DNA from 2 places in the Flavobacterium flavipigmentatum genome. Region 2 is predicted to be linked to the other one. Evidence: riboswitches for the same ligand, from Rfam matches in the RefSeq annotation. Region 2 holds a riboswitch; the other holds the start of a gene.
What was found. Region 2 has a riboswitch for S-adenosylmethionine ahead of LNP22_RS12680 (Na+/H+ antiporter NhaC family protein). Riboswitches for the same ligand answer to the same signal wherever they lie in the genome.

Region 1: linked by a shared signal. The riboswitch ahead of LNP22_RS07285 (alpha/beta fold hydrolase) and the one ahead of LNP22_RS12680 (Na+/H+ antiporter NhaC family protein) in region 2 are both predicted to bind S-adenosylmethionine.

The regions. Positions count from the first base shown of each region.
Region 1 covers NZ_CP087133.1:1,586,547-1,596,697, forward strand. The annotation lists gene LNP22_RS07260 (M28 family metallopeptidase) at 1-403, shown strand, start outside; gene metK (methionine adenosyltransferase) at 573-1,823, opposite strand; gene LNP22_RS07270 (hypothetical protein) at 2,564-2,734, shown strand; gene LNP22_RS07275 (O-acetylhomoserine aminocarboxypropyltransferase/cysteine synthase family protein) at 2,790-4,094, shown strand; gene LNP22_RS07280 (hypothetical protein) at 4,787-4,993, shown strand; SAM riboswitch class I at 5,182-5,290, shown strand; gene LNP22_RS07285 (alpha/beta fold hydrolase) at 5,371-6,354, shown strand; gene thrA (bifunctional aspartate kinase/homoserine dehydrogenase I) at 6,356-8,770, shown strand; gene LNP22_RS07295 (OsmC family protein) at 8,837-9,268, shown strand; gene LNP22_RS07300 (trans-sulfuration enzyme family protein) at 9,400-10,151, shown strand, end outside.
Region 2 covers NZ_CP087133.1:2,914,652-2,924,802, forward strand. The annotation lists gene LNP22_RS12675 (DUF4302 domain-containing protein) at 1-725, shown strand, start outside; SAM-I-IV-variant riboswitch at 1,292-1,388, shown strand; gene LNP22_RS12680 (Na+/H+ antiporter NhaC family protein) at 1,447-2,769, shown strand; gene fabG (3-oxoacyl-[acyl-carrier-protein] reductase) at 2,954-3,700, shown strand; gene LNP22_RS12690 (hypothetical protein) at 3,785-5,812, shown strand; gene LNP22_RS12695 (LysR family transcriptional regulator) at 5,900-6,796, shown strand; gene LNP22_RS12700 (YeiH family protein) at 6,871-7,839, shown strand; gene LNP22_RS12705 (hypothetical protein) at 7,843-8,796, opposite strand; gene LNP22_RS12710 (zinc dependent phospholipase C family protein) at 8,969-9,967, shown strand.

The DNA of each region.
Region 1 (10,151 bases), 1.3 Mb from region 2:
AGCGGTTTTAAATGGTGATATGATTGGAAGAAATGATGTCAATCAAGCGGCTTTGTTAGGTTCTAGTTCTCCTCATGAAAACTCTTCGGATTTGGTGGCTATTGCTAAAAAAGCAAACGATGAAGGGCCAAAATTTGATCTCGACAAACTTTGGGATAAACCAGAGCATCCAGAGTATTTTTACTTTCGTTCGGATCATTTGCCTTATGCGCGTAAAGGCATTCCGTCTGTGTTTTTTACCAGTGTCTTGCATAGTCAATACCATACTCCAATGGATGAGTCTGAGAATATTGATTATAAAAAATTGCACAAAATGACTGAGTGGATGTACCGCACAGGTTGGATTTTATCAAATGATGCCAATCGCCCTAAAACATTGCCTAACGTAAAATTGGAGCGATAGAACTTGCAAGATGTTAAAGTAAGAAAAAATCAGTTTTGTGTGCATTTTTACTTTCGTGAAAACACAAAAAAACAGATTGAAATAATTTTAAATCAGCTGTTTTGATCAAAATAAAAAAGGCTTTCTACACGTGTAGAAAGCCTTTTTGTTAGGTATATTGTAGATGAATTTACAATCCAAAAGCAGTTTTTACTTGGTCAACAAAATCAAGTTTTTCCCATGTAAACAACTCTACAATAACTGTTTTTTCGTTTCCTCCAGGAGCAGAAAAAGTTTTAGTTACGGTTTCTGGTTTGCGTCCCATGTGTCCGTAAGCAGCAGTTTCGCTGTAAATAGGGTTTCTTAATTTCAAGCGTTGTTCGATAAAGTAAGGACGCATATCAAATATTGCTTCTACTTTTTTAGCGATTTCACCGTTAGTCAAATTTACTTTAGAAGTTCCGTAAGTATCAATAAAAATACCCATTGGTTCTGCAACTCCAATAGCATAAGAAACCTGCACCAAGATTTCCTCAGCAACACCGGCAGCCACTAAGTTTTTAGCGATATGACGTGTTGCATACGCAGCACTTCTATCTACCTTACTTGGATCTTTTCCTGAAAAAGCACCACCACCGTGAGCACCTTTTCCTCCATAAGTATCCACAATAATTTTTCTTCCTGTTAAACCAGTATCTCCGTGAGGTCCTCCGATAACGAATTTTCCTGTTGGGTTGATGTGGTAGTTGATTTTATCATTGAATAAATGAGCGTGAGTTGGATTTTTTGCAATGATTCTAGGAATCAAAATTTCGATGATATCCTTTTTAATTTTTGCCAACATGGTCGCTTCTTCATCAAAATCATCATGCTGAGTCGAAATTACAATCGCATCAATACGAGTTGGTTTGTTGTCGTCGCTATATTCTAAAGTTACTTGTGATTTTGCATCAGGACGTAAATAGGTAATCTCTTTGTTTTCACGTCTTAAAATAGCCAGTTCCTGCAATAATTTATGTGATAAATCAAGCGCAAGCGGCATAAAATTTTCGGTTTCATTAGTAGCGTAACCAAACATCATTCCTTGATCACCCGCACCTTGCTCTTCTGGCTTAGCTCTGTCAACACCTTGATTAATATCTGCTGATTGTTCGTGAATTGCAGACAAGATTCCACAAGAATTTGCTTCAAACATATATTCGCTTTTGGTGTAACCGATTTTACGAATTACATCACGAGCGATTTGCTGCACATCAAGATACGTATTTGATTTTACTTCTCCTGCCAAAATTACTTGACCAGTGGTAACCAAAGTTTCACAAGCTACTTTTGAGTCAGCATCAAATGCCAAAAAGTTGTCAATTAATGCATCCGAAATTTGATCTGCAACTTTGTCTGGATGCCCTTCACTAACAGATTCTGACGTAAATAAATAAGCCATAATAATTTATTAAATTAAAATTAATTTGAGGGAATACAGGTGGGTAGTAAGGCTAAAGGAGAGTTTCTGCTTTAGCATTTTTTACTACTGAAATCTAAATCTTTCAGCATTCATAATGAAACCTTTCATTATGAAGAGGTTGCAATCAGTTCAAATTTTTCCTCTGTATTCGAGTGCAAAGGTATAAAACCATTTTGATTTGCAAATTAAAGTTCTGCTTTTTTTAATTTTATAAACATAAATTTAACATATCATACTAATTTGATAGGATAATAGAAATTATTTTGCTTTTTGTTTGGTGGTGTGAAAAAAAGTTCTCAAATTTGCCAAACAAAACAAATTAGAAAATGAATTTGATTATTAAAAATATGTGCTGTATGATGTCGGAAACTACCGCAGAGCTCGCTATTGTTTAGTACTTAAATCTAAAAATAACAATAAGACCTCTGCCAATTGCGGAGGTTTTTTTTTGATTTAAATTGAAAAAGAGTTTAAATCATATAAGTTTTGAGTTAGTAAAATTTTAATGGAAGTCCATTACTTACGATCAAAAATAAAAATTAAGAAAATGAATAATTCTATAGTAAAAAAAATGATGATGTGTTGTAAGATGTCGATGTGCATCCCAATTTGCTATTGCCAAAAGTGAAAGAGTAATCTTTGTTATAGTTCAACTATAAGCCCTTTTGGTAAGCCATCCGAAAGGGCTTTTTAATTTCCATTAATTAAAATTAAAAATCATGAAAACATTCTTTAGAATCATAAAAATACTGACATCAAAAAAAGTAATCAGTGCCGTTAGAAGTCAGACTATAAAACTAAATATACTTAAAGGAGTACTGTATTCGGATGAACTGAATTCATTGCATTTGCAAATGTATTTATCTGATAATGAAATGTTTTTTGTCTAAAAAAAATGTATCAATACGCATCAAATTATTAATCTTATCAAAAAACCAAGAAATCATGAGCACACAAAAATTTGCAACAAACGCATTACATGCAGGACACGATGTTACTAAAAATGGAGGAACACGAGCAGTTCCTATCTACCAAACGTCATCGTACGTTTTTAATAATTCAGAGCATGCGGCCAATTTATTTGGTCTGGCCGAGGCGGGATTTATTTACACACGATTAAATAATCCTACAAATGATGTCCTCGAACAACGATTGGCAGCCCTAGAAGGCGGAATCGGAGCGGTAGTTACAGCATCTGGAGCCGCCGCTATTTCGACTACTTTTCTGACTTTGCTAAAAGCGGGCGATCATATCGTAGCATCAAATAGTCTGTATGGCGGAACCTATAATCTATTAAAGGTAACTTTGCCTCGATTAGGAATTACGACAACCTTTGTAGATCCTTCAAAACCAGAAAATTTTACAAAAGCAGCCCAAGAAAATACCCGAGCTTTTTTTATTGAATCGTTGGGGAATCCAAAATTGGATGTTTTAGATGTGAAAGCCATTTCGGCGCAAGCCAAAAACTTCAAGGTTCCTTTGATCGTTGATAATACAGTAGCCACGCCCTATTTATTAAATCCGATTGAGCACGGAGCCAACATCGTGATTCATTCTCTTACCAAATATATTTCAGGAAACGGAACTTCTCTAGGAGGTGTGATCGTTGACGCCGGAACTTTTGATTGGTCCAACGGAAAATTCCCGGAATTTACAACACCTTCCGCAGGATATCACGGGTTGGTGTACCATGAAGCTTTAGGAAATGCAGCGTTTATTGCTAAAGCTAGAATCGAAGGATTGAGAGATTTTGGATCAGCTTTGAGTCCGTTTAATGCTTTTCAAATCATTCAGGGATTAGAAACATTACCCATCCGAATCAAAAAACACAGCGAAAATGCGCTGGCTTTGGCGACCTGGTTAGAAAAACAGGAAGAAGTTGTCTGGGTAAATTATCCAGGTTTAAAATCGAGTAAATATTATGATTTAGCGCAGGAATATTTACCAGAAGGTCAAAGCGGAATTATAACTTTTGGTTTGAAAGGTGGTTTTGAAGCGGCCAAAAAAGTAGCAGATGAAACCCAATTATTCTCTCTTTTGGCCAATATTGGCGATACCAAATCACTCATTATTCATCCCGCAAGTACCACGCATCAACAATTGTCTGATGAGGAGCAATTAGAGACAGGCGTTTCAAAAGATTTGATTCGACTTTCTGTAGGGATCGAAGATATCGAAGATTTGATAGAGGATTTAAAAAACGTTTTTGCCAGCGTTACAGAATCTCAATACGGTCTTAAGAAAAATTAGTTTTTTGTTTTTTGTTTGAAAAATTGCCTTTAGTAATGTGAGTTTTGCTAAAGGTGGTTTTTTTTAAGAATTTATTTAATAGATACGGTATATTAAAGCCTAAAATAAACATTGTTCTGTTTGTAAAAGGCAATCTTGTAAGTTTTTACGCTGTTTTTTTTGAACAATTTTTTTGTAAGATGTTTAATATTGAAAAATTGTAAGTTTTTATCGTTTTTTCTGATTAATTTATTGATTTTCATTTGTATAAATAAAATAATATTCGCATATTTGTTAAACCCAAAAACTACTAAGATGAATTTAATTGTCGATAAGATGTGTTATGCCATTTCGGATAAAACCGTTGGGACGTTTTGTGGTTAAAATTGTAAAAAACAATATACTATAGCAAAGCCTCTCAAAAAACAAATGGGGGGCTTTTTAAATTTAAAACAATGCAAGAATTTTTTAAAATAAAATATAAATCGCAGATGAATAATTTCCAGATATACAAGATGGTCAATGTCGCACCTATTTGTATAGTTATCTATTGATATTCGAAAGTATATAAGTTGTAACAACTTAAACCCTTTTGGTATCTCAATCCAAAAGGGTTTTTTTATTTTATCAATTTGTCAAAACAAAAAAAATACAGTAATACTGAACTTAATATAAAAATAGCACATTTATAAACATCATAAACTAGCATAATTATGAAAACAATAAACTACTTAACAAGAACATTTTCTGCTCTCAGGAGATTAAGGGCAAAAAGAAATAGTTTAACGCCATTAACAAATGAATTGGTTCATCCAAGATTTGGATTAACCGCTTCTGAGGATACTCAGAACCAAAAGAAAGCACCAAATTCATTACTTTTTTTGATGTATTCGAAAGAAAATGAAACACTTTTTATTTAAATTAAAGAGTATTTTAAAATAGGGTTATACCTACCTGAATTTACTGGGCATTTTGTTCGGTAAATTTTTGTATGCCATAATTTTACAGTAAAATAATAAGTAGTAAACAAGAGAATCTCTTGAGATAAATTTGTTTGTTTAAGAAATTAGTAGTTAATTTGTGCCTTTAAGTTCAGAAACGTATTGAAATGTTATAAAGAAAGGACGAGGGATTAGACCCGATGAATCCTTAGCAACCCTTCGTTAAAGCGAAGAAGGTGCTGCATTCTACCACGCCCAAACGTGGAAAGATAACAACAAGAATTTTTCTAGTAATATACTCTAGACTTTCTTTCTAATATTTCCACATACAAATCAATAATACAACAGATTTGAAATTGGAAAATATACAAAACCTTATCAACATACAAAATTTCACTACAGAAAGTGGTGTTTTATATCATTCGTTACCTTTAAGTTATTCACTTTTTGGCTTGACTTTGCATACTGCACCCGTTATTCTGGTCAATCATGCTTTGACTGGAAATGCTCAGGTTACGGGAGAAAATGGCTGGTGGAGTGATTTAATTGGTCTAGGAAAAACAATTGATATTAATAAATACACCATCCTAGCATTTAACGTTCCGGGTAACGGTAATGATTCTTTTATCATCGAAAAGTATCAAGATTTTACCACCAGAGACATTGCTAGAATTTTCTTAGAGGGAATTAAAGCGCTGCATATCCAGAAGACATTTGCCATCATTGGAGGTTCTGTTGGGGGAGGAATTGCATGGGAGATGTTGGCCTTAGCACCCAATTGTACCCAACATTTGATACCTATTGCAACCGATTGGAAATCGACAGACTGGATGATAGCCAACTGTTATTTACAAGAACAAATTCTCAATAATTCATCAAAACCTGTCGAAGATGCGAGGATTCACGCTATGTTGTGTTACCGTTCCCCCGAATCATTCAAAGAAAAATTTAAGAGAACGATAAACGACAATCTCAAGATATTTAACATAGAAAGCTGGCTGGCACATCATGGCGAAAAATTACAAAAGAGATATCAATTATCGTCTTATAAATTGATGAACCAATTGCTAAAAACTATTGATATTACTAGAAATGGCGGTGACTTGGAAACTTTAGTCGGCAAAACAGAAGCTTCTATTCATATCATCGCAATCAATTCGGATTTGTTTTTTATACCAAAAGAAAATCTGGACACTTATAATGAATTAAAGAAGTTTAAAGACAATGTTTTTTACAGCGAAATAGATTCTGTGCACGGGCATGACGCTTTTTTAATAGAGTACAAACAATTAGATCATTTACTTGCCACAGTTTTTAAGGCAGAAACAATAGAAGAATAAAATGAAAATATTAAAATTTGGAGGCAAATCGTTATCAAACGGAGAAGGATTAAAAAAAGTCGTTTCGATTATTTTGGATAAAGTAAACCAAGGCGAACAAATTGCGGTTGTCGTTTCGGCACGAGGAAACGCTACAGATGAACTAGAATATATTTTAAAGGTTGCAGCTAAAAACGGAGATTATAAACCCTTATTAGAAAGCTTTAAAGAGTATCAGACCGCAGATTTTCAGCACGTTGATTTGTCTGAGGAGTTTACTATTTTGGATAAACTTTTTGAAGGCGTAAGTTTGATTGGTGATTACAGTAACAAAATTAAAGATCAGATTTTGTCTAAAGGAGAATTACTTTCTGCCAAATTATTGACTGCTATTTTGATCGAAAAGGGAGTTCAGGCCAATTTTGCAGATTCAAGAGAATTGCTAAAAACAGATTCAAAATTTGGTGATGCGCAACCTTTAGAACAGCTTTCGAAGAAGAATGTTATCAATTATTTTAAAGAACACAAAGGTTCAACTGTCAATGTCGTAACCGGTTTTATTGGTTCAAACAATAATAATGATACCACCACTTTGGGTAGAAACGGCAGTAATTATACCGCTTCGCTAATTGCTAATTACTTAAATGCCGAAGAGCTTCAGAATTTTACGCACGTTGACGGAATTTATACCGCAAATCCAGATTTAGTAGCCGATGCTAAAAAAATTGAATTTTTATCATTTAATGAAGCCAATGAGCTGGCCAATTTTGGAGCGACGATTTTGCATGCCAAAACGATCATTCCTTTATTAGAAAAAAACATTCCGCTTCGTATCTTAAATACGTTTAATCATGAAAACCGAGGTACTTTAATCACTTCAGATTCTTCAAAAGAAGGAATTAAAACGCTTTCAGTTCTAGAGAATGTTTCTTTGGTAAACCTGGAAGGACGAGGATTATTAGGAAAAGCGGGAGTTGATGCCCGAATTTTTAAGGTAATGGGCGATCATAATATTAGTGTGAGTATCATTTCTCAAGGTTCTTCAGAAAGAGGAATTGGCTTGGTGGTTGCCACAGACCAGGCAACAACGGCTATGGTGGAACTCGAAAAAGAGTTCGAAAATGATTTTTATTCAAAAGATGTCAATCAAATTACGGTAACCGATAATGTTTCGGTGATTTCTATTATCGGTCAGGATCTAAGTACTTTTCACAAACCTTACACGGCTTTAATCAAAAATAAAATTATTCCGATATTGTTTAACAACACCGTTACGGGTAAAAACGTGAGTTTGGTAGTTAAAAAATCAGAACTGAATAAGGCTTTAAACGTCATTCACGGAGAGATTTTTGGAGTTTCTAAAAAAATCAATATTGCTATTTTTGGCCACGGTTTGGTTGGTGGAACTTTAATCAATCAGATATTAGAATCAGCTTCGGCGATTGAAAAACGAAAAGATATTAAGCTGAATGTTTTTGCTATTGCCAATTCTAAAAAATTGCTTTTAAATAAAAACGGCGTAACTTCAGACTGGAAAAATGACATTCAGAAAGAAGGCGCTGCTTACACCATAAACGATATTATTGAATATGCCAATCAGCATCATTTAGAAAATCTAATTGCGATAGACAACACGGCAAGTGCTCCCTTTGTTGAGAATTATATTCCGCTTATCGAGAGCAGTTTTGATTTGATTTCTTCTAATAAAGTAGCCAATACGTTAAGTTATGGCTTTTATAAGCAGATAAGAAAATCATTGGCAGAAAATCAAAAGAATTATTTGTACGAAACCAATGTTGGTGCAGGTTTGCCACTGATTGATACGATAAAATTATTGCATCTTTCGGGCGAAAATATCACAAAAATAAAAGGTGTTTTCTCGGGGACATTGAGTTATTTATTTAATAATTTCTCTGCAAAAGAAGTGCCGTTTAGCGAAATTTTGCAGGAAGCAATTGACAATGGTTACACCGAGCCAGACCCGCGCGAGGATTTATGCGGAAATGATGTTGGAAGAAAATTATTGATATTAGCAAGAGAATTAGACCTTCAAAATGAGTTTGAAGAAATTGATATTCAAAATCTTATTCCGGAACATTTACGTGAAGGAAATGTGACTGATTTTTTAACTAAATTGAAAGAATTTGATCCAATTTATGAAAAAATAAAGCAAGAGCAAAAACCAAATCATGTGTTGCGATATATTGGTGAATTGTCGGGAGATTTGCAGAATGATAAAGGAAATCTCGAAGTAAAATTGGTTTCGGTGCCATCAGATACAGCTTTAGGAGGTTTGAAAGGTTCTGATTCTTTCTTCGAAATTTATACCGAATCATACGGAGATCGACCAATCGTAATTCAGGGAGCCGGTGCAGGATCTGCCGTAACGGCCAGAGGTGTTTTTGGAGATATTTTGAGATTATCGGATAAAGAATAAAAATTTAGATTGCAGATTTTGAAGTTTATATTTTCAAATCAAACAAAAAATAAAAAAGAAAATAACATGAAAGTAACCTTAAACAGAGTGAATGACGCTTTTCATTTTAAATTAAAAAATGAGCGTGGTCATATTGTAGATGTTGATAGCAGAGCCGAATTTGGCGGAAGCGATTTGGGTGCAAGTCCGATGGAATTGGTTTTGATGGGAGTTGCAGGTTGTAGCGCGATTGATATGATTTCGATCTTAAAAAAACAACGTCAGGAAATCACCTCTTTTAGTGCTGAGGTAGAAGGCGAACGTGTACAAGTAGGCGAGGCAAAACCTTTTAAAGAAATCTTTGTGGTTTTTTATTTAGAAGGAGATATTAATCCCGAAAAAGCACAACGTGCAGCAGAACTTTCTTTTGAGAAATACTGCTCTGTGGCTAAAACGGTTGAACCGACAGCTACTATAAAATATAAAGTTGTCTTGAATAATACAGAATTAGGAAATTAGTCAAGTAGAGAATTAGATAATTCTTTAGACTAATTAGTAAATAATGACTCATGTAAATTTAAAATTCAAGTACCAGTTTTGATTATCACATTGACCAGGAACTTGAAACATGAAACAAGAAAAACAAAAAAATGAACGAACAAGAATTTGGTTTCGAAACGCAAGCCATCAGAACACAATTAGAAAGATCTCAGTATTTAGAGCATTCAGTGCCATTATACTTATCGTCAAGCTTTGTATTTGAAGATGCCGAAGACATGCGAGCTTCTTTTACAGAAGAAAAAGAACGCAATATTTACAGTCGTTTTAGTAACCCAAATACGACCGAATTTGTAGATAAAATTTGCAAGATGGAAGGTGCCGAAGCGGGTTACGCTTTTGCAACCGGAATGGCGGCGGTTTACTCTACATTTGCAGCTTTGTTAAATGCTGGAGATCACATTGTGTCTGCAAGCAGCGTTTTTGGTTCGACTCACGCATTATTTAAAACCTATTTTCCAAAGTGGAATATTGAAACCTCTTATTTTGATATCAATAAGCCAGAAACGATTGAGAGTTTCATTCAACCGAACACAAAAATACTCTACGCTGAATCGCCTACAAACCCAGGTGTAGATGTAATCGATTTGCAATTGTTAGGTGACATTGCCAAAAAACACAACTTGATATTGATTATCGACAACTGTTTTGCAACGCCATATCTACAACAGCCCATAAAATTTGGTGCGCATTTGGTCGTTCATTCGGCAACAAAACTAATTGACGGTCAAGGTCGCGTTCTAGGAGGAGTTACGGTTGGTAGTGAAGAATTGATTAGACAAATTTATTTGTTTTCAAGAAATACGGGTCCAGCTTTATCCCCTTTTAATGCGTGGATTTTATC
Region 2 (10,151 bases):
TAAAAAAATATGATTTTGCATTTTCTAGAGCAACCCGATTTGCAGTATCAAATTCTATTGCTGCAGGTTCTTCTGAAGTTTTGAGTTTTGGAGTTGGATACACCCCAACAGGTATTGTGGTGAGTCCGGCTATAGTTGTTGCAGGTCAAAAATTAACAACTTTTGTTTATAATGATGCAGATGGAAGTCTTACTGCCACTGGAACTGGGGGAGTAACAGCTACTATAAAATATAGTAATTCACCTCTAGTTTTAACAGATGATTACAAAACATTTTTAGATGGAAAACCACAAATGGTATTGAGTTATATTGCTGCAAATTTGTATACAGCACCAACAACTTCTCAATATTGTAAAAACTTGTTAGATCAGGCTAACGCAACATTGCCAGCCAATCAAAAAATTGCCAGAGTGCAAATCTATTTTAATTCTGCGTTCGGAAATTATATAGAATATCGTTTCAATGGAGGAAGACCAAGTGTTTACCATAATTTCACTACAACTGAAGATGCAGTTAATAAAACGATTATTCTAAATCACGATTCATGGGATAATGGTGTAGCACTAATACCTGCGCCAGCCTTCCTAAAAGGTCTTGATGACGAATTTATGAATGCTTCTGGATTGTATATAAAGAAAGAAACTTTTAGAATAACTTTTTCTAATACAATTTGGACGATTACAAGCGCATCCTCTAATTTTAGAATAACAACGTATCAATTATAAAGATTTTTTTAGAATACGTTTTTGGAAAGAAAAAGCAGCTCAATTTGAGCTGCTTTTTTAAATACATAGTAGAATATCAATAGGGCATTAGGTTGCGTAACAAAATGAAATAAGAAAATAAGTATTATACAAGTAGCATAATTATTAAATTTTACAAACATGATGAAAAAATACATACCATCAATTAGCATTACTCTCGTACTTATTTCATGTCAAGTTTTGGGTTTGATATATCGTAAATACAGTACATCCTTTTTGTATCTCGGTTTGATTCTGATAACTCCAATAGTAATTTTAAGCATGATAAAACTAAGAAAAGAAGATAAGCTTAATGGAACAAAAGAGTTTCAATCGTCACTTTATAGATTACTATTTATTGGAGTCGCAATGCTAGTTATTTATTTTGTAACGATACAGTATATGTAAAACTTTTTTTAAATACGTTTTTGGAAAGAAAAGGCAGCTCACATGAGCTGCTTTTTTGATTTATAAAATGTTAATTTTGAATAAATTCTATAGAAATGGTATAATTATGTTTTATATGATAAAATAATTACTATTTTTGCACCCGTTATCACGAATCTCGCAAAGAGATAGCAACCTGCAACAACAAGCAAGGTGCTAAAACGATAAGCCAAATCCTTTGGAAAAAATGTTGTTTTTCACATTATTATTCTGGATTTGCTTGTCGTTGTAAATGTTTCATTTTATAATTTACTTTATGACAAAACTCAGTAAGAAAAAAGGAAATGCAGTAGCTTTAATTCCTTTATTTGTTTTTATTTTTACCTTTTTAGGAGTCGGAATTGCCCTCAATGACTTTTATGCATTTCCATCCCCAGTTGCCGTTCTGATTGGGATTATTGTTGCTTTTGTACTTTTTAAATCTTCTACAGACGAAAAAGTAGATACCCTGATTGCAGGTTGTGGCGAAAGTAAAATCATGACTATGTGTATTATTTATTTGCTTGCAGGAGCTTTTGCAGTGGTAAGTAAAGCTATGGGAGGAGTAGATGCGGTCGTGAATCTCGGAATCAATACCATTGATGCGGCTTATTTTCCTTTAGGAATTTTTTTGATCTCAGCTTTTTTATCCACCGCGACAGGAACTTCGGTGGGAGCAATTGTGGCTTTAGGACCCATTGCTGTTAGTTTGGCTAATGCCAGCGGAAGTTCGTTACCGCTTATTTGTGGTTCTTTGTTAGGCGGTGCTATGTTGGGCGATAATCTCTCGATGATTTCGGATACTACGATTGCAGCAACGCAATCTTTGGGTTGTGAACTCAAAGATAAATTCAAAATCAATTTGTTTATTGCTTTGCCAGCTTCGATAATTACGATTGCAGTTTTGTTTTATTTAGGTTTTAATTCTGAAATTCAAGCAGTTGAAATTCCGAAAAATGCTTTTAACTGGATTACCATTGTACCTTATGTTTTAGTAATTGTTTTGGCTTTGTTTGGCGTGAATGTATTTTCAACCTTGATTATTGGGACTTTGCTGGCGGGAATAATTGGTTTTTTTAACCATCAGTTTACACTTTTGGTTTTTGCACAAAAAGTATACGAAGGTTTTACTAGTATGACCGATATTTTTATTCTTTCAATGCTTTCTGGCGGATTGGCGGCTATGGTGGATAAAGCGGGCGGAATTGATTTTATCTTGCACCAGATAAAAAAACGGATCAAAAACAAAAGAAGCGCTCAGGTTGGAATAGGAACTTTGGTAGGTTTGACCAATTTGGCGATCGCTAATAATACAGTTTCGATCGTGATTACAGGCGGAATTGCCAAAGAAATTAATGATGAATATGAGTTAAACGCAAAAAAAACCGCAACAATTATGGATATTTTTTCGTGTTTGGTACAAGGAATTTTACCTTATGGAGCACAAGTTTTATTGTTGCTTAATTTTGCTGGTGGAAAATTAGGTTTTATTGATTTGGTGGGCAATGCGTGGTATATTTTATTTTTGTTTATATTTACTATGATTGCCATTTATAGTACTTTTTGGGACAAATGGGTAGAGAAAATCTTTAAGGTTTAAAAAGTATTGTTTAAAGGTTATTGTAATTGCTATTTTTTTAAAAAGGGAATTGTTCTATATTTGACAAGTCATTCATAGCCCTGATAGAAGTGGAAATCCTTTTGTGTTTTTTCTTTAAAAACATAAAAGATTGAAGCGGATAGCAGGAATAGCTACTAAATAAAAATAAAAATTAATTTTGAATATGAAATTACTAGAAGGAAAAGTTGCCATTATTACAGGCGCTAGTCGTGGAATTGGGAAAGGAATTGCTGAAGTTTTTGCTAAACATGGTGCCAATGTGGCATTTACATACAGCTCATCTGTAGAATCTGCGCAGGCTCTAGAAGCAGAATTGAATGGTTTGGGAGTAAAAGCAAAAGGATACCAGTCGAATGCTGCCGATTTTAATGAAGCACAGACTTTTGTAGAGGCCGTTTTGGCTGATTTTGGTACTGTAGATATCTTGATAAATAATGCCGGAATTACAAAGGATAATTTGTTGATGCGCATGTCTGAAGCAGATTTTGATCAGGTTATTGATGTGAATTTAAAATCGGTTTTTAATATGACAAAAGCGATTCAGAAGACTTTTTTAAAGCAACGTTCTGGTTCTATCATTAATATTAGTTCTGTTGTTGGAGTATCTGGAAATGCGGGTCAGACGAACTATGCAGCTTCAAAAGCGGGCGCCATTGGTTTTACCAAATCGGTAGCTTTAGAATTGGGTTCGCGTAACATTCGCTGCAACGCGATCGCACCAGGTTTTATCGAAACAGAAATGACGGCTAAACTAGGAGAAGATGTAGTAAAAGGCTGGAGAGAAGGAATTCCTTTGAAACGTGGCGGAACTACTGAAGATGTAGCAAATGCATGTTTATTCTTAGCCTCAGATATGAGTGCTTACATTACAGGACAGGTTCTAAATGTTTGCGGAGGAATGCTTACCTAAAATTCTTGGGGTTCTGAGTTGCAAAGGTTCAAAGGTTTTTTTTGGGATCTTTGAATTGTTAAATCTTCCAATTACAAAATATATATGACTACAAACACGATTTTATTATTATTACTTTCTATAGTAATAGCGGGTGGTTTGTCGTATTTTCAATATTTTTTTAAAGTCAAAAACCATTCAAAAGTGAATGTGTTTTTGGCTTTTTTACGTTTTGCAGCGATTTTTGCCTTATTGGTTTTGCTCATAAACCCCATAATGACCAAAAATAAGCTGGAGATTACCAAAACACCTCTGGCAATTGCGGTCGATAACTCGAGTTCGATTGTAGCTTTAAAATCGGATAAAAAAGTCAATGAATTGTATCAAAAATTGGTTTCAAATCCTGCGCTACAGGAGAAATTCGAAATTCAGTCCTATCAGTTTGATGCCGATCTGAAACCTTCTGATCAATTTGATTTTAAAGGAAAGCAAACTAATTTGGATGCAGTGGCAAAAAACTTAAAAAGTATCAATAAAAACCTGATTTTTCCAACGGTAATTATTACCGACGGAAATCAAACGACGGGTAACGATTATGTTTATCGTTTTGACCCTCAAAATAAAATTTATCCTTTGGTTGTGGGAGATACAACTACTTTTTTTGACTTAAAAATTAATCAGCTTAACGTAAATAAATACGCTTTTCATAAAAATAAATTTCCAGTTGAAGTTTTTCTGCAATATGCAGGAGACAAAACCATAACGGCAGATTTTAATATTCAGCAAGGAAATTCGGTAATGATGCGAGAAAAAGTCATTTTTTCTCCTTCTAAAAAAACGGCGACATTAAATCTGCTTTTGCCGGCTGATAAAGTAGGTCTGCAAATTTTTAAAGCGACGATTGCTTCCAACGTAAAAGAGAAAAATAGTTACAATAACAGTAAAAATTTTGCTGTCGAAGTGATCGATCAAAAGTCTACTATTGCCATTGTATCTTCGATCAATCACCCCGATATTGGAGCTTTGAAACGTTCGATAGAAACAAATGCGCAACGCAAAGTAATATTGGTTAAACCCAATGAAATAAGTAAATTGGATGATGTTGCTATTTTGGTTTTGTACCAACCTAATACTGCTTTTAAAGGTATTTTTGATAATGCAAAATTGGCCACTACCAATACTTTTATCATTACGGGAACTGGTACCGATTTTAATTTTCTTAATCAACAGCAAAATAGTTTGGTTTTTAGAATGAGCGGTCAAAAAGAAGATTATTTGGCCGAGTTTCAGTCACAGTTTAATTTGTTTGCGATTGATAATATAGGTTTTGAAAATTTTCCGCCGTTGCAAAATTTATTTGGCACAATTACGACCAATACAAGCGTTTCGGTTTTACTTTCTTCAAAAATTAGAAATGTAGCTACCAATGCACCTTTGTTGGCTTTCGCCGAAAATCAAGGCAAACGAACGGCTTTTTTATTGGGCGAAAACAGCTGGAAATGGCGTTTGCAGAGTCATGTTGACCATCAATCATTTGAAAAATATGATGTTTTTGTAGATAAAATAATTCAGTATTTGGCTTCTACAACAGCTAAAAAATCTTTGGTGGTAGAACACGAAAATTTTTATAATTCGGGAGAGGCGATTGTGATCAACGCACAATATTTTAATAAAAATTATGAGTTTGATGACAAAGCCAGAATTACGATTAAGGTTACAAATACCGAAACGAAGCAAACCAAAAATTATGATTTATTAAAAGGTAATAATTCTTTTTCAGTAAATTTAGATGGTTTGGTTGCGGGTAAATATAATTTTACGGTAAAGGAATTGAACACCAATACAGTTTATTCGAGTCATTTTGAGATTTTAGATTTTGATATCGAAAAGCAATTTGTAAATCCAGATGTAAAAAAGCTCCAGCAACTGGCGTTGCAAACCAACGGAAAAGCTTTTTTTGAGAATCAGGTTGATAATTTGGTTCAGACGCTTTTAGAAAATAAGGAATACAAATCGATAGAGAAAAACATCTCAACCAAAACACCTTTGATTGATTGGATTTGGTTGTTGATTTTAATTGCTGCTTTATTGACGACCGAATGGTTTGTTAGGAAATACAATGGGTTACTTTAACTTGTTACAAAGGTTCATAGTGACAAAGATTCAAAGTCTTTCAGTGAACTTGAAACCTGAAACAAAAAGCAAACAAACAAAGAACAAATGGATTTTAGGCTAAAAGTATTCTACACGGTTGCGCTCCGCCTTAATTTTACCAAAGCGGCAACCGAATTGTATATCTCGCAGCCAGCGGTTTCTAAACACATTCAGGAACTCGAAGAGACCTATAAAACAAAACTTTTTGAGCGAAATGGTTCTAAAATCGCCTTGACTCCCGCAGGAGAAATTCTTCTAAAACACACCAAAAACATTTTTGAAGTTTACAGAGAAATCGATTTTGATATGAGTTTCTTTAGCAAAGAACGTCAGGGTTTGTTGCGTTTGGGGGCAAGTACAACCATTTCGCAGTATGTTATTTCGCCGGTTTTGGCGGGCTTTCATCAAAAGCAACAAAATATAAAGGTCAATTTGCTCAACGGCAATACCGAGCAAATTGAAAATGCCTTGATCAATAAAGAAATCGAAATCGGAATTGTAGAAGGACAATCTAAAAATCAGTCTATAAAATACATTCCGTTCTTAAAAGACGAATTGGTTTTGGTTTGCAACAGTAAAAATCCGTTGGTACAGCAAAGCAAAATTTCGCTTGACGATCTAAAAGCAATGAAGTTTATTACTCGCGAGCGTGGTTCAGGAACACTTGAAGTTATAGAATTTGCATTAAAACAAGTAGGTCTGAAAATTACCGATTTGCAAATCGAAATGCAATTGGGAAGTACCGAAAGCATAAAGTCGTATTTATTCAATTCGGATTGTTTGGCCTTTATGTCAATACATGCAGTATCTAAAGAGCTTACAAATAATGAGTTAATGGTTCTGGATGTCGAGAATTTAGAAATAGAACGTTACTTTTACATCATCACTTTATTAGGAAAATCAGATGCTTTGTCTGAACTTTTTATTCAAAATATAGGCGATCACTATAATTTAAAGTTATAGTCAATTGTTTTTTAAGATTGGTAAATAACAAGTAAACGACTGATCTTTGTAACGAAATATTAAACTATCTTACTTTGGAAACAAAGCCACAACATACTGCAAAACATTTATTTGAAGTTAACCTTTTGAGTCAACAAATTATTTTTGGTTTGGTGATTGTATTGTGTTTATTTTCGCTGATTTCTCCTCCAGTAGCTTTATTATTGGGAGTGTTTTTGGTGAATTTGTTTGGAAATCCATTTGTAGCATTCAATCATCGTGCGATTACTTTTTTATTGCAATTTTCGGTTGTAGGTTTAGGTTTTGGAATGAATGCGGTTGCTGCTGTTTCGACAGGAAAAGAAGGTTTACTGCTTACCATTTTCTCCATTTTCAGTACTTTGATTTTCGGAACTCTATTAGGAAAGTGGTTTGGAACCGATAAAAAAACATCTCATCTCATCTCTTGCGGAACCGCAATTTGCGGAGGAAGTGCGATTGCAGCGATTTCACCCGTTATTAAATCAAACGAAAATCAGACTTCTATAGCTTTGGGCGTGATTTTTATATTGAATTCGATTGCTTTATTTGCTTTTCCGTTTATCGGTCACCAACTCGATTTGTCGCAAAAAGAGTTCGGTTTATGGTGTGCTATAGCCATTCACGACACCAGTTCTGTTGTGGGTGCGGCCAATAAATATGGTGCTGAAGCTTTGCAGATAGCGACAACAGTAAAATTAGCCAGAGCATTATGGATTATCCCGATTTCTCTTGTAACGGCTGTAATTTTCAAAAATAAAAACAGTACAATCAAGATTCCGTACTTTATTGGACTGTTTATTTTGGCCATGCTTTTAAATACCTACGTACCTGCAATCTCGAGTATAGCACCGCAAGTAGTCACTATTGCCAAAATTGGTTTAACGATCACTTTATTCTTAATTGGTGCTACTTTAAATCTAAATACTTTAAAATCAGTAGGAGTGAAGCCTTTGCTTCAAGGTGTTTTCCTTTGGATATTTATCGCGGGTCTGAGTTTAATTTCAATTATGTATTTGAATTAGGATTTATTTTATATTCGAAAATTTCACAACTGGCTTTCCTGTAATATTATACCATTTTCCGTTGAAAGAAAGTCTTTTTTCAATGACAAAATTAAATTGTTTTTTGGTCTTAGCCATTGCGCTTACTTCCACAGGCATATCGACCTCATAGTCATCTTCAGTACCTTTTGCCTTTCTATACGAACCGGTTGTTGTAATAACAAAATCTCTAAAAAATTTCTTGTTGTTATCGGTAACAACTTTGTATGAACTGGACCATTCTGAGCTACTACTATTGGATAATGTGAAATTTGGCACTTCCATCAGAGGTTGATACTTTCCGTCAAAACCTACAATGAGGTAGAGGTATCCGAAATACGCGCCGCCAGCACCACCGTTGGAGTGTACCAAAATAAAAGCATATTGGTCTTGACCAATTTCTACCAATTTAGGTTTAGGAGCTTGAGAAAAAGCACCAAAAGCAGCGATTGCTGGTTGAAAAGACCTCATTTCCCAAATATTAGCATTTTTTGCAAACTTGGCAAGACCAATAAGTCCGCCAGAAAATCTACCTGTTTGCAATCCGTCTTCATCGTATCCAGAATGATTAAAGAGTAGTAATTTAAATTGATTTCCTTTTGAATCTGAATAATCAATATTATCCAGAAGCCTTGTCGCAACGCCTCTTTCATAAGGAAAATTTTGATCTCCTTCAACACCATTGACGTCGGTATACAAAGTTGTTTTACAGTTTTTACAATTCCAACTTATAAAAGTATTATAGTCAGACAAGGTATATACTTTGCCTGGAAATAACTTTTGCATCGTTTTTACCACATCCAGAGGATCAGCTACTTTCAGTTGCCTTTTGGTATTTAATATCGTATCGCTAACGTTTTTTAGTTGTACAATATCGTCTTGTGCGGTACAAATAGAAGTAAAAATCAAGAAGAGAATACCTGAATAAATTAGGCGCATATTTTAAAATTTTGAATAAAAATAAAACGAATTTACAAAGAAACTTTCAATGCAAAACCATATCAGCAGTAATGTTGTTCAATAAATAGTGATTAAATTAACATAATCTTAATTGAGATGCTTTCAAATGATGTTCAAATCAAATAAATTTGCAGGAAATAAAAATTTGCAAATGAAAAATTTAAAAATGAAACCAAAACTAATCGCAGTTTTTGCGTTAGCTATTGGCTTTTTGACATTGTCTTGGGGAATTGTTGGTCACGAGCGCATCAACAAAGCAGCAGTAATGGCTTTACCACAGCCAATACAAGTGTTTTTTTACAATCACATCGATTTTATTACACAGGAAGCTTCCGTGCCGGATATTCGCAAATATGCGCTAAATTATAAAGACGAAAATCCAAGACACTACATGGATTTAGAAAACTTTGGAAACCTTGATAGTTTGCCACAGACTTTAGAGGCTGCCAAAAAGAAATACGATGCCAAATTCTTAAACGATAACGGAATCTTGCCTTGGTATATCGAAGATATGATGGTAAAACTAACAAAAGCTTTTAAAGATAAAAATAGAGCTGAAATCATTTTTCTTGCCGCAGATTTAGGACATTACATAGGCGATGCGCACATGCCATTGCATACTTCTGCCAATCATGACGGACAATTGACCGATCAAAAAGGAATTCACTCATTGTGGGAAAGCAGATTACCAGAGTTATTCGTCAAAAATTACAAACTAAATGTACCTCAGGCGCATCATTATGAAGACGTGCATAAAGCGATCTGGGACATGATTTACGACACGCATACTTTGGTTGATCCATTGTTGGCAGTAGACAAAAAACTGAGAACGACTACTCCTGAAAATAAAGTTTTTGTAGTTGACGCCGAAGGCAAAGTGGTTAAAAACAAATACAATAGCGCCAGGTTCTCAGACGAATACGCAGAGAAATTACATGCCGAATTAAACGGAATGGTCGAAAAACAGATGAAAAAAGCCATCGAAGCCACGGCAAGTTTTTGGTATACAGCCTGGGTAAACGCCGGAAAACCTGATTTAAGCGATCTGGATGCTAAGGAAGTAACCAAAAGAAACAGCAAAGCTTTAAAACAAGACTTAAAATTATTTCAACAAGGAGATTTATTCGGAATGAAAAATCAAAATGACTAAATAATCGTTTGCTATTTGATACAAAAGCCTTTGAGATATTGATTTCAAAGGCTTTTATGGTTTTATATAAATCATTCAAGAAATACTTTCACCTCAAATATTTAAACTTTGTAAGTATGTTTTCAGGAGCTATTTCCTGCTGTCCGCTGTATCTTTTTATTTTTAAAGAAAAAATAAAAAGGAT